3 regions of the Paenibacillus sp. FSL R10-2771 genome follow, and region 2 is predicted to be linked to each of the others. Evidence: riboswitches for the same ligand, from Rfam matches in the RefSeq annotation. Region 2 holds a riboswitch; each other region holds the start of a gene.
The links. Region 2 has a riboswitch for cobalamin ahead of NSU14_RS21830 (energy-coupling factor ABC transporter permease). Riboswitches for the same ligand answer to the same signal wherever they lie in the genome.
Positions count from the first base shown of each region.

Region 1: another riboswitch for cobalamin. It lies ahead of NSU14_RS26880 (S-layer homology domain-containing protein); the one in region 2 lies ahead of NSU14_RS21830 (energy-coupling factor ABC transporter permease).
Region 3: another riboswitch for cobalamin. It lies ahead of NSU14_RS29495 (anaerobic ribonucleoside triphosphate reductase); the one in region 2 lies ahead of NSU14_RS21830 (energy-coupling factor ABC transporter permease).

Region 1 is NZ_JBBOBM010000001.1:6,229,985-6,233,993, reverse strand. Features, by position in the region: gene NSU14_RS26885 (GAP1-N2 domain-containing protein) at 1-424, shown strand, start outside; cobalamin riboswitch at 942-1,130, shown strand; gene NSU14_RS26880 (S-layer homology domain-containing protein) at 1,323-3,482, shown strand; gene NSU14_RS26875 (hypothetical protein) at 3,544-3,780, opposite strand.
Region 2 is NZ_JBBOBM010000001.1:5,106,036-5,110,044, reverse strand. Features, by position in the region: gene NSU14_RS21845 (alpha-N-arabinofuranosidase) at 1-23, shown strand, start outside; gene NSU14_RS21840 (DUF6171 family protein) at 40-315, shown strand; gene NSU14_RS21835 (ArsR/SmtB family transcription factor) at 421-1,362, opposite strand; cobalamin riboswitch at 1,527-1,722, shown strand; gene NSU14_RS21830 (energy-coupling factor ABC transporter permease) at 1,879-2,643, shown strand; gene NSU14_RS21825 (energy-coupling factor ABC transporter substrate-binding protein) at 2,643-2,939, shown strand; gene cbiQ (cobalt ECF transporter T component CbiQ) at 2,975-3,724, shown strand; gene NSU14_RS21815 (energy-coupling factor ABC transporter ATP-binding protein) at 3,985-4,009, shown strand, end outside.
Region 3 is NZ_JBBOBM010000001.1:6,834,588-6,838,596, forward strand. Features, by position in the region: gene NSU14_RS29470 (SDR family oxidoreductase) at 1-675, shown strand, start outside; tRNA gene NSU14_RS29475 (tRNA-Thr) at 836-907, opposite strand; gene NSU14_RS29480 (sugar phosphate isomerase/epimerase family protein) at 991-1,770, opposite strand; gene NSU14_RS29485 (MTH1187 family thiamine-binding protein) at 1,821-2,129, opposite strand; cobalamin riboswitch at 2,471-2,701, shown strand; gene NSU14_RS29490 (hypothetical protein) at 2,818-2,943, opposite strand; gene NSU14_RS29495 (anaerobic ribonucleoside triphosphate reductase) at 3,040-4,009, shown strand, end outside.

The sequences.
Region 1 (4,009 bases), 1.1 Mb from region 2:
CGGTGCGAATGGGGATGCAGCCGCTGGAAATAGCGGCGGCTTTGATAAAGCCGAAGCCTCCCCGGCGGCGGGTGCATCGGGCGCCGGAAATGACGGCGGCTCTGATGAGGGAGCCGTCGGGACTGACGGCGGGGCGACCGGAAATGCAGCCGCTGGAAATAGCGGCGGCTCTGATGAAGCCGAAGCCTCCCCGGCGGCGGGCGCATCGGGCGCAGGAACACCTGCGCGCGTATATGAAGTGACGGTGGAGCTGGAGCCGGGCGCAAAGCTGGCCGCGGGTGATGTGATCACTGCGGGAATCTATACGCTGAAGCTACAGGCTAGTCCGGGGAGCATTCTGGGAAGTACCCCGAGCACTACTCCGGAGACTACACCCGGCCCCGGCCCCACTCCTTCCGCCAGCCCGGACACGGATGCGGAATGATTGGGTGAGAGCCTGAATTGGGCGAAGCCGGATGTAAGAGAAGTCCGGCATTTCATCAACGGTGCTTCCGCGTAAGCTGGCAGAGAGGTCATTGTACTTTGTACACTCAAATCAGGAATAATCAGCCCTATTATGCGTTCTATTGTATTTGGTACATTAGAATCCGGATTTTAGAGCTTATAAGGGGTATATTCCAAAATCAATTGTACTAAATACAGCAGAATGCATTATGGCCGCCTTTTATTCCCATTCTGTTGTACATAATACAATCAACCAGCTGCCGGCTCTTGCCGGAAGCGGAAGCATCACTATTTAAGTCCTGAACAGCATGATATGCCGGGAGAATGCGGCGAGTGTTGTTCAGGACTTTTTGTGCGGAAGGGGCCGGTTGTGCCTATAATTGAAACAGCTTGTCTATAGACATACAGGGGAATAGTAGATATGATTGTTTGTGAATATTCAAATTTAATAAGCTTTGGAAAAAGGTGCGGATTTCCGTAGAAACAGGCGTAGTCATGCAACAGATACCCATGCCGGTTCTACGATTGTAATCTGCTTAAAAGGGAAGTCCGGTGCAAGTCCGGTGCGGTCCCGCCACTGTAAATGCGGAGCGACTCCTGAGAAGTCACTGTCTGATAATAGGATGGGAAGGCGGGGGAAGCAATGAAGCTTAAGCCAGGAGACCTGCCTTTTTCGTTGTTGTTTCTATTCTTCGGGGGTAAGAATGCGGAACAGGTGCAAATATAAGCAGTGGCTGTGTGAGGGAAACTTCATATCAGCTGCATGTATTGTATCCTTCCCCGGCCGCCCTGTACAGGGCGGTCTTTATGTTGCACCCGCATCAGCGGAGGACGCAGGATTCATCTATACCATTCTATTCACAGAAAGAGGTCAAGCAATGAAGAACAATTTATCATCCAAGTTTATCCGGCTGGGTCTGATCGTTGTCATGATGTTCGCGGTTCTGGGAGCGGCTGTAGCTCCGGCGGGACAGGCTTTTGCAGAGACGGCTGCGAGCACTGGGAATAACGCGGCATCTCTACCTTCAGGCACAGCAGTTAGCGTAGCTGAGGCAGTCTATGCCACTTCGGAGTTTGTGCTGAAGGCCGGAGTCCAGTCCGACTGGCAGGCCATCGGCCTAGCGCAGGCGGGCTATAAGGTTCCGGATAGTTATTTAAAGGCGCTTGAGAGTAAAGTAGCCGCAGCCAAGGGTGTCTACGCCAGAGCTACGGACTATGCGCGGATTACGCTTACGGTTAGGGCGCTTGGCGGGAATCCGGCGGATGTTGCCGGCTACAATCTGATTGAGAAGCTCTACAATAACGATAAAATTACCGGCCAGACGCTGAACAACGCAGCCTATGTACTGCTGGCGCTTGATTCCGGAACTTATACTATGCCTGACAATGCGAAATGGACCCCAGCTAAATTGCTGGCTGAGATCCTGTCCAAGCAGAACACTGACGGAGGCTTCACTCTGACTACGGGGGCTAGTGATCCGGACATGACGGCGATGGTGCTTACTGTGCTGGCAGGACATAAGGATGATCCGGCAGTCAATACCGCAGGACAGCGGGCGGCAGCCTGGCTGGCGACTGCACAGGACAAGAACGGCGGCTATGGTGACAGCAGCGAGAGTGTCGCTCAAGCCATTATTGGTCTGTCCTCCTTTGGCATTGACCCGGCAGGGGCGGAGTATACCGTAGGCAATGTAAACCTTGTCAGTAAGCTTCTTAGCTATAGTGCAGCAGATGGCGGGTTCGCTCATACAGCGGGGGGAAGCTACAATCAGCTCTCGACAGAGCAGGCACTGGAAGCATTGGTAGCTTACAAGCTTTTCAGCACAGGCAGCAAGCTCTATGATCTTAGCAATTCACCTGTGAAGAGTCCTCAGGTTAGTGTGTCCGTTGCCATTGAGAGCCCTAACGGAACCCTGGCAGAAGGCACTGTATATGCGGGAAATGTACTTCAAGCACTGGAGAAGGCAGCGGCGGCGAAGAAGGTGGCCCTGGTCAATGAAGCTGGCAATTACGTGACGGGAATCGGCGGCGTAACTGCGGGTGCTTTTGGCGGCTATGACGGGTGGATGTATGTTGTAGCCCGCGGTGGAGCGTGGATCTATCCAAGTGTAGGCATGGGTGATTTCCTTCTTGCGGAGAATGACCGCGTGCTTGTCTATTATGGCGGGGATAACACACAGGTGGTAGAGTCCGTGGCGGTCTCCCCTGCACAGCCGCAGCCTGGACAAGATATTACTGTAAAAGTAACTCAAAAGCAGTGGGTATGGAATGAAGCGACCTTCACTTCCGACCCGGTATCCTCGCCAGCCGCAGGGGTTCAGGTATCCATCGGCGGTAAAACTGCTGTTACGGATGCTGCGGGTTCAGCTGTTGTTGCCGGCGGCCTGCCAGCGAATAAATATACGATTACCGTTACCGGATATCTCAAAGACAGCACACCTGCGGTAGTCCGCTATTCGCAGCCGCTGACCGTGGCTTCTGCTGCGGCTGACCGTGCTGCTTTTACCGATGTGAAGACAATCTCGCCTTGGGCGCTGGAGTCAGTGTACACGGTCTATGACCGCAAGCTGATGGGCGGTGTCAGTGAGAGCAGCCTCGTGTTCGCACCGAAGCAGAATATTACCCGCGCTGAATTTGCGGCACTGCTGCTGAGATTGACCGGCAACGAGCCGTCTGCGGCATCGTCAGCCCAGAGTTTCAGTGATGTTAAGGCGGATGCGTGGTATTATGGAGCAGTGAACAAAGCGAAGGAACTGGGAATTGTCAGCGGAGTAGCAGGCACAGCCTTCAAACCGGACGGCCCCGTTACCCGCCAGGATATGGCTGTAATGATCGTGAGAGCCTTGAAGCTGGACGAGGCTTCGGCAGCAGCCGGAACCGGAAAATTCACCGATGAAGACCAGATCAGCGCCTACGCATTAACGGCGGTACGTACTGTAACCGGACTTGGAATTATGAGCGGTACCGGCGGCGAATTCGCTCCTGCCACAGCTGTAACCAGAGAAATGGCCGCTGCTGTAGCGGTTAGATTGCCTTAGGAAGGATATGGGTCAAGGAAGAAGAGCCTTGATGAAGAAAAGATCCTAGATAAGCTAAACCTTAAATATGAATATATAACTTAGTCTTCACTGCAGTGAAATTTGAATAGTAGGGCTGCTGGGGCAAGAATCTCACGATTTCAACCCTCGTTTGTGGTGGGAATCCGAATGCTTGTTGAAAATCCTGCACAAAATACAACATTTCAATCAAGATCGCGGCTATAATCGGAAATTGTTGTACAAAAGGCAGCATTTCTCTTCTAACAAGCGTTGTAGCGGGAAGATTGTTGTATTTCATACAACAATCCTTCCGAATGCCTAAGGATTAAGGGAGTTAAGTTGTATTTTCTGCAAGATTTTGCATGGAGCAGCCTAATAAAGCGATAGTGCGGGGTGCTGGTGGGATATATAAGTGGAAAAATGTCACTTAGTTCCCGGTAAATCTCCCGATATGGCGACGTAGTTGGAAAAACAACACTTAATCTCGCATGAATTAGCGAATGACCCGGCTAGGGGCAGAATTAAGT
Region 2 (4,009 bases):
TGGCAATTACTCCGGGAGCTTAACGGGAGGGAGCGCAGCATGACTACAACCTCAGCATGCAAGGGATGCCGGGAAGAGTACAAGGTGACGGAAGCGCAGATTGCCCGGATTCTCGCCTCCTCCATGTTCAATCCGGAGAATACAGCCCCGGACGAAGTCTACGCCGAGCGGGTTGCCCTATGCGGAGCTTGTCCCAAGCTGCAGGATGGCGTAACCTGCATTGCCTGCGGCTGTATTATACCGGTTGTAGCCCGGCTGAAGGCACGCGGCTGTCCGCTGCCGGGCGGCGGCCTGTGGCAGCCGGTGACTGATTAAACTGCAAAGCTGTCCTGCAATACACCCGTAACCACAACAGCGGCAGCGGGGGACCTGAGCCTTAGGTCTCCCGCTGCCGCTGTTTGCTGCACCATCCTGTTTGGGTCATTCCGCCAGACTGGCACTTGCCGAAGCTTCAACTGCATCTGTATAAAAGAGCTCAAACACAAGATCCTCGTTATAGTTGCCGAACCCCTTGCCGAATAAGGTAAGGCCGCCGATATGCTCCGCATCCTCTTCCACAGAGACCTTGAACGTCCACTGCTTATCACGGATACCGACCTGCTCCAGCGTAACCTCTGACAGCTTCTGACCGTCCATGAACGTGCCCGCCGGAGTAATCCGCAGCTGCTTAAGCAGCCCATATTGGTTGGTGAGCGCAGGCCACCAGGCAGGAGTGTATTTGCCCGGGCTGTCCCCGTAGTCGCCGGGGCTGGTCCAGAAGCCTAGCCGCTGACCGTTCAGTGTGAAGGTGATGTCGGAGGGCCAGTTATTATTGATGGACGGGGCTTCGGAGGCAATCTCCATCGTGATGACCAGCTCCTCCGGCTTCTGGCTGGACAGCAGGAAGTTCGGGATTTTATATTCTACGAATCCTTTGCCGAACCACAGAATGCCCGCATTCACCCGCTCCTGATCCCAGAAATACCGCGGATCGTCAAAGTTGCCAATCACCCGCTCGGTTGTAGATAAGCCGCAGGTCGGTTCAATCTGGAAATCAGAGTAGTGGCCCACGGGAATTTCCTTACGGTAGCCTCTGCGCTGTGTTCTGGCTTGTCCGGGGAAAATAATCTCAGCACTCTCGGCGGCCAGTGTACAAATCTTCTGCAGTCCGCTGCGCCCGGGAGCCATGTGGCTGCGGATCAGTCCGGCAGCTTCCAGCTTGCGCACATGCATCGTCATAATGGCACTGCTGAGCTTCAGCGCCCCGGCCAGTTCCTTGACGTTCATAGGCTGTTCGGACAGGAGCCGCAGCATCTGCAGGCGCACAGCGCTGGATAACGCTTCGTACACGGGTAAAGATTGTTCGGTTAGATCAAGTTTCATGCGCTGCCTCCACGTTCAGGTTATATAGTTAATAATTATATTACTCAAATGATATTCTTACAAGCAAATGAACGCTGCCCAACAAGCAAATGAATACTGCGTCCTTCGCAGCCGCTCCAATTTTATCACAGACATGCAGAGCCTGTTCCGCTATGATGTAGGATGGATTAGCGATGTAACAAGGTGCTCTTGCCGGATCAGGCAAGGGATAACAGGGAATCGGGTGCAAGTCCCGAGCGGTCCCGCCACTGTAAGGAAGAGCTGAACTTCATGATGTCACTCGGGGAGAACCCCGGGGAAGACGAAGGATATAGCGCCCGTATTCCAAGCCAGGAGACCTACCTTGATTACGCACACCACGACTCTACGCGGATAGGAGCGGTGTACGGATAGGTTAATGAGAAGAGGCGTCTCTGCAGCGTCCTCTATCGAATCATACCTGCGTACATAAACTCCCACCCTGAAGGGCGGGAGTTTTTTGGGTTTGCTATATTAAAGAAACTTGGAGGCTGACAAATGAAGAAACGCGGATTTTGGAGTTTTGCGGCGCTGATTGCCGGATTTACAGTGTACTTTATGCTGAATGAACCGGGAACGGCCCAGGCTATGCACATTATGGAAGGGTTTCTGCCGGTAGGCTGGGCCGTGTTCTGGTGGGTGGCGTTCTTACCGTTCTTCATACTCGGGATTATCAGGCTTAGATCGATGACCAGGGAGAATCCGGAGCTGAAGCTGCTGCTCGGTCTGGCAGGGGCGTTCACCTTCGTCTTATCGGCGCTCAAAATGCCTTCCGTTACCGGAAGCAGCTCGCATCCTACAGGTACCGGACTTGGCGCAGTTATGCTGGGACCGTTGCCGATGGGCGTGATCGGCTCGATCGTGCTGTTGTTTCAGGCGCTGCTTCTGGCGCACGGGGGGATCACTACGCTGGGGGCGAATGCGTTCTCGATGGCGGTCGCGGGGCCTTTTGCCGGATATGCAGTCTATAAGCTGATGATGAAGCTGCCGGACCGCGAGAAGCTGGCCTTATTCTGTGCAGCGGCGGTTGCCGATCTGATGACTTATGTAGTGACTTCCTTCCAGCTTGCGGTGGCTTTTCCGGCTGCGGATGGCGGAGTCCTGGCGTCTTTTCTCAAATTCGGGGGGATCTTTGCCGTGACGCAGATTCCGCTGGCCATCAGCGAAGGGCTGCTGACCGTATTATTGTGGAACTGGCTGAAATCGTACAGTCCGAATGAAATGTCGCTCCTGAAACGTAAGGTCAAAGGGGGAAATGCATAATGAGCAATAAATGGAAAAATGGATTGATGCTGCTGGCTGTTGTCCTGCTGTGTGTCTTGCCGCTGCTGTTCGTGAGTGGTGATTTCGGCGGGGCCGATGATGCTGCCGAGGGTGTGATCACAGAGATTAACCCCGAATATGAACCCTGGTTCAAGCCGCTGACCGAGCTTCCGGGTGAGACGGAGAGTATGCTGTTCGCATTGCAGGCGGCGATTGGCGCCGGGGTGATCGGATATTCACTGGGGCTGCTGAAAGGGAAACAAGGCCAGGCGAAGCAGAACAGCATCAGCAAGTGATCAGACGAATTGATGTCCTTTCTTATAATAATGCCTTGAGGCAGCTGTCTCCCATGTGGAAAAGCTCGTTCGCGGCACTGATGTTCCTGCTCTCCTATACCGTGCATCCGGTGCTGCAGCTTGTGATTACGCTGTGGATGATGTCCTGGTGCATCCTGCATGCCAAAATTCCCTATCGCGCCTACGGGCTGTTGTTTGGCACGGCGCTGCTGTTCTATTGCCTTAGTGTACCGGCGCTGCTCGTGGAATTCGGCCACCCGGCTGCCGGGGAAGCTGGCATATTCCGGATTTCGGGGCCGCCTCTTCCGGTATATATCACGGCAGCAGGGCTGGAGCGGGCCGGTGAACTGCTGGCCAGAGTCTCGGCCTGCATGAGCTGCTTCTTCTTCCTAATGTTCACCACCCCGTTCAGCGAGCTTCTGCAGGTGCTGCGCAGGCTGCGTATGCCGCAGATTGTGCTGGAGCTGATGCTGATCATGTACCGCTTCCTGTTCCTGCTGAATGATGCGGCGCACGGGCTGATGCTGGCCCGGAGGCTGCGCGGCGGCCGCAGAGGGTATAAGGCCAGGCTGCGGGAGACTGCGGCCATGACCGCGGCCCTCTTCGGCAATACGATGCACCGTTATTACGGATTGTCGCAGGGGCTGCTGACCCGCGGGTTCACGGGGGAGATCATTCTGCCGCCGTATACCGCGCGGCCTGTGCCGCGGCGTTATGCGGTCCGGGCGTATGCCGGGATCGCTGTGCTGGCGCTGGCGCAGCTTTGGCTGTGGCTGCGGGGTTGAATTTAAGATTTTAGTGCAGGAAATCTGCTGGCTTTGTTGAAATCATGCCCAAAGTACAACAATTTCCCCGGAATATCGGATGTATTCCAAGATTGTTGTACAAAAGGCAGCATTTCACTTCATTTAGTTGGCTCTGAGGGAAGATTGTTGTATTCCATACAACAATCCCCCAGAAGGCCGGAGTATCCAGGATTCAAAGCTGTAAAACGTACAACATTTATCCGATACCGCTTTGCCAAATCACATTAGAGGAGTACGTCATGGACATGGAATATAGTCTGGCTT
Region 3 (4,009 bases), 1.7 Mb from region 2:
ACCGCCAAATGGCTCGCTAAGCGTGGAGCACAGGTGGTGCTCGGTGCAAGACGGACGGACAGGCTAGAAAAGCTGGCGGAGGAGATCAGAAACGCGGGCGGGATTGCTGAATACCATTCCCTCGACGTAACGGATTTTGAGCAAATGAAATCAATCGTCCAATTTACAGTTCATCAATTCGGACGCCTTGATGCCCTTGTAAATAACGCAGGTGTGATGCCGTTATCGCCACTTGATGCATTAAAGATCGAAGAGTGGAACCGTATGATTGATGTCAATATTCGCGGTGTGCTGCACGGTATCGGAGCTGCTATTCCCGTAATGAAGGAACAGAATTCCGGCCATATCATCAATGTTGCCTCCGTTGGCGCCTATACTGTCTTTCCGAAATCATCGGTTTATTGTGCCACCAAGTTCGCGGTCCGGGCGATTACAGAGGGCCTGCGTCAGGAGTTGGGAGCAACAATCCGTACGACGGTTATTTCTCCAGGCGTAACCGAATCCGAACTGGCTGATACCATCACTGATGAGTCAGCCCTCGAGATGATGAAATCCTTCCGGGCCAATGCTTTGCCCTCTTCCGGTATTGCCCGCGCCATTGCCTATGCCCTTGAGCAGCCTGCGGAAGTGGATGTAAATGAATTGATCGTGCGCCCAATGGGGCATCCGGCTTAAACCGCTAAGCAGATTAGGAAATAAGACTTGACGGCTACCAAAAGTGAATTCCGTTACTTCACTCGAATATGGTAGAAGAATGGTAGAGGTTTATGGTGGTACAGAAAAAAGCGCGGCCTCCGAAATCCCCGGAGGCCGCGCTGCATATGAATTCAAAAGATGCTGGTGAAGGGAATTGAACCCCCGGCCTACGCATTACGAGTGCGTTGCTCTACCCCTGAGCTACACCAGCTTAAAGGATAGTCTGCCTGCCAAACAAAAAATATTATAACTCTTTCAGCAGAAAACGCAACCCTTTTTGATCATTCGCGCTGCCTAGTCCTGCATTAGCCCCAGCCCGCGGAAATATTCCAGTGCCTCCTTAGCACTTTCCAACGAGGACACGGCATAAGCCTCTTGCTCTACTATATAGTACAGAATCCCGCTCTCCTCTGCCTTGTCGAAGACGCTCCGGAAATCAACCTGCCCTTTCCCGAGGTCAGTCTCTTCATTATTTGCCCCGAAATCCTTAATGTGAACCAGCGGAACACGGCCGGCATAACGGGCGACATAGTCAATAGGACGTGCTCCGCCCCTGTGTACCCAGCCCAGATCGAACTCTGCAAACATATGCTCCGCAGGAATCTGTTCCAGCCATATATCGATGACTGCTTTGCCGTCTACCTCCGCAAATTCATAATCATGGTTGTGATACCCGTACTGCAGGCCTGCTGCACGGACCATCGCGGAGGCCTTCTCCAGGAAGGGAATCACCGCCGTCACATCCTCCATTGAGGGGTTCTGCGGAAGCGGTGCCGAAGGGGTGATCATATATTGTAATCCAAGTTCCTTCGCATATTCAATTTCTTTGGCTAACGCCCGTTCCATGTTATCCAGACTGCTGAAATCCAGGCCCACATGCGCCGAAGGCGCAGCAAGACCCAACCGGTCCAATGTACGGCGCAGTTCTCCTGCAGACACGCCGAAATAACCGGCGAATTCTACCGCCTGATATCCCATCTCCGCAACTTTGCCCAGTGTACCCAGGAAATCGCGCTCCGTCTGGTCACGCAGTGTGTACATTTGAATCCCGATCTGCTGTGAGGCTTTTGCCATGAAAGATCCGCTCCTTATAGGTTGAATCTGATTACAACTACAGGTACTCTTTACTCTCCTTGCAGCTTGCGTTCCACGGATTCCAGCTTGCTGCGGCTCGTAGAAGGCTTGTCACGACGGTCATCAATCTTAAGCGAGGTGGAAACCCGCTGTGCTCCTGACGTAAACGGCGACTCATGCAGCGCTTCTACCGCAGCAAGAATCCGTGCAACCGGTCCTTCAATAATAGTCCCCATCGAAGTAAGCTCATAGGTAATCCCCTCCACGGTCTGCAGCACACGCTGCATATCGGCCACATAGCTGCTGAGACTGGTACTGCCAGTGCCAATCGGAATAACGGTCACTTCGCCAATCGCCATTATGAAATCCCTCCTGCAAGTTTGATGAGTCTGCTCTGTCCTTACTCCTTAATTGTAACCCTTCAGCGCCGCTCCCACAAATACCCATAGCCCCCCCCTCTTTATTACTATCTCCCTAGTAAAACTACTAGGATTAGACGCACTCTATTTATGGAGTCTTTGTGGCATCTTTTGGGACAATTTATGACTCATTTAAGGCCATATCCACAGGAAAGTTGTGGATTACCTGTGGACTAACTGTGGATCATCTGTGAGTAAACCTGCGGAACCCGCTCCCCGCGCGGATTCGCAAAAAAATGTTTACAAACACAATATATTGAGTTACTTTTATTTAACAACAACAAAATATAGTAGAAACAGGTGTTTCGCCCTCTTGCTAGGGTTGAAGCTTAATAGGGAAACACGGTGCAAATCCGCTGCGGTCCCGCCACTGTAACCGGATGTTCCAGCTGCCAGACGCCGCTGGAGCAGCATCCTCCGACAACAAGCCACTAAGGGGCTGCGAGGCCCCTCGGGAAGGCGCCGGAGGGCATGCCGGAAGCCAGGAGACCTGCCTGTTTCTGTGGCACCTGTTAGACTCCTGCGAGGAACAGGCGAGGTGCCCGCATGCGGCCTGCACGAGCAGAGTTAGCCTTTCCGTTAATCGGGCCAGAGGCTGCCGATACCTGAGGACGATAGAGTATCGTCCTCAGGTATCGGCTTCTGCGGAAGGTACAAGAACAGGTTCCAGAACAGGACAAGCCCTGTGCCCGTTCGTATTTTCCACATAGACCACCGGCAAATGTCCGCTGTTTCGGATATTTGCAATACGCATTCGGGCATTTCCCGCCTCCCGGCTGGAGATGCCTTTTTACTGATGTCATGGAGCACATGCTTCACGCTTACGATACCGAGAGGAGAGAGCTATACAATGACGCTGCTGGAGAAACGATATAACGAAGGACAAGCTGCACAGGAAGTTCTTTTGGAAGAAGTTATTCATTTGGGACGGGATATTATCGACAGCCGGGATTTGGATCTGCTGCGCGAGAACGCCAACTTGAACGGGGAGAGCTTCTCCGGCAAGATGAGCAAATTCGGCAGTGAATATTCCAAGTGGTACGCCCGCAATTTCACAATGCCGCCACAGCTCGTGCAGGCTATTGAAGATAATGTTGTATATGTACACGACCTGGACCAATATGCCATTGGAACAACTAACTGCATCTTCATCCCGTTTGAACGTCTTCTCCGCGAAGGCTTCAATACCGGCAACGGCAGCGTCCGCCCTCCGAATTCGATTATGACGGCTATGTCGCTGGTGGCGATTATTTTCCAGTCCCAGCAGAATGCCCAGTACGGCGGCGTATCCGCCAACAAGCTGGATTACGATCTGGCGCCTTATGTCACTAAATCCTTCGCTAAGCTGTTCCGCAAAGGAATGGAATACTTCGAGGAAGGTACAGCCGGCGAAGCGCTCGGCGAGGTCACTATGACCCGCAGCGATCTGGAAGAGAAGTATCCGCGTGCCTTCCGTTTCGCCCTGAAAGAGACAGAAATTGAAACCCTTCAGGCTGCGGAGAGCATGGTACATAACCTGAATACCATGTCCAGCCGCTCCGGCGGCCAGATTCCTTTTACCAGCATCAACTACGGAACCTGCACCTCTCCGGAGGGCCAGCTCGTGATTAGCTCCCTCTTAACTGCTACTATGAACGGACTTGGCAGCGGAGAAACACCGGTGTTCCCGATTCAGATCTTCAAGTGCAAACAGGGTGTCAACCAGCAGCCTGGTGATCCTAACTATGAGCTGTTCCTGAAAGCGGCAGAGTGCTCTGCACGCCGGCTGTATCCGAACTTCGCCAATCTGGATGCTCCGCTGAATATGCAGTACTACGATC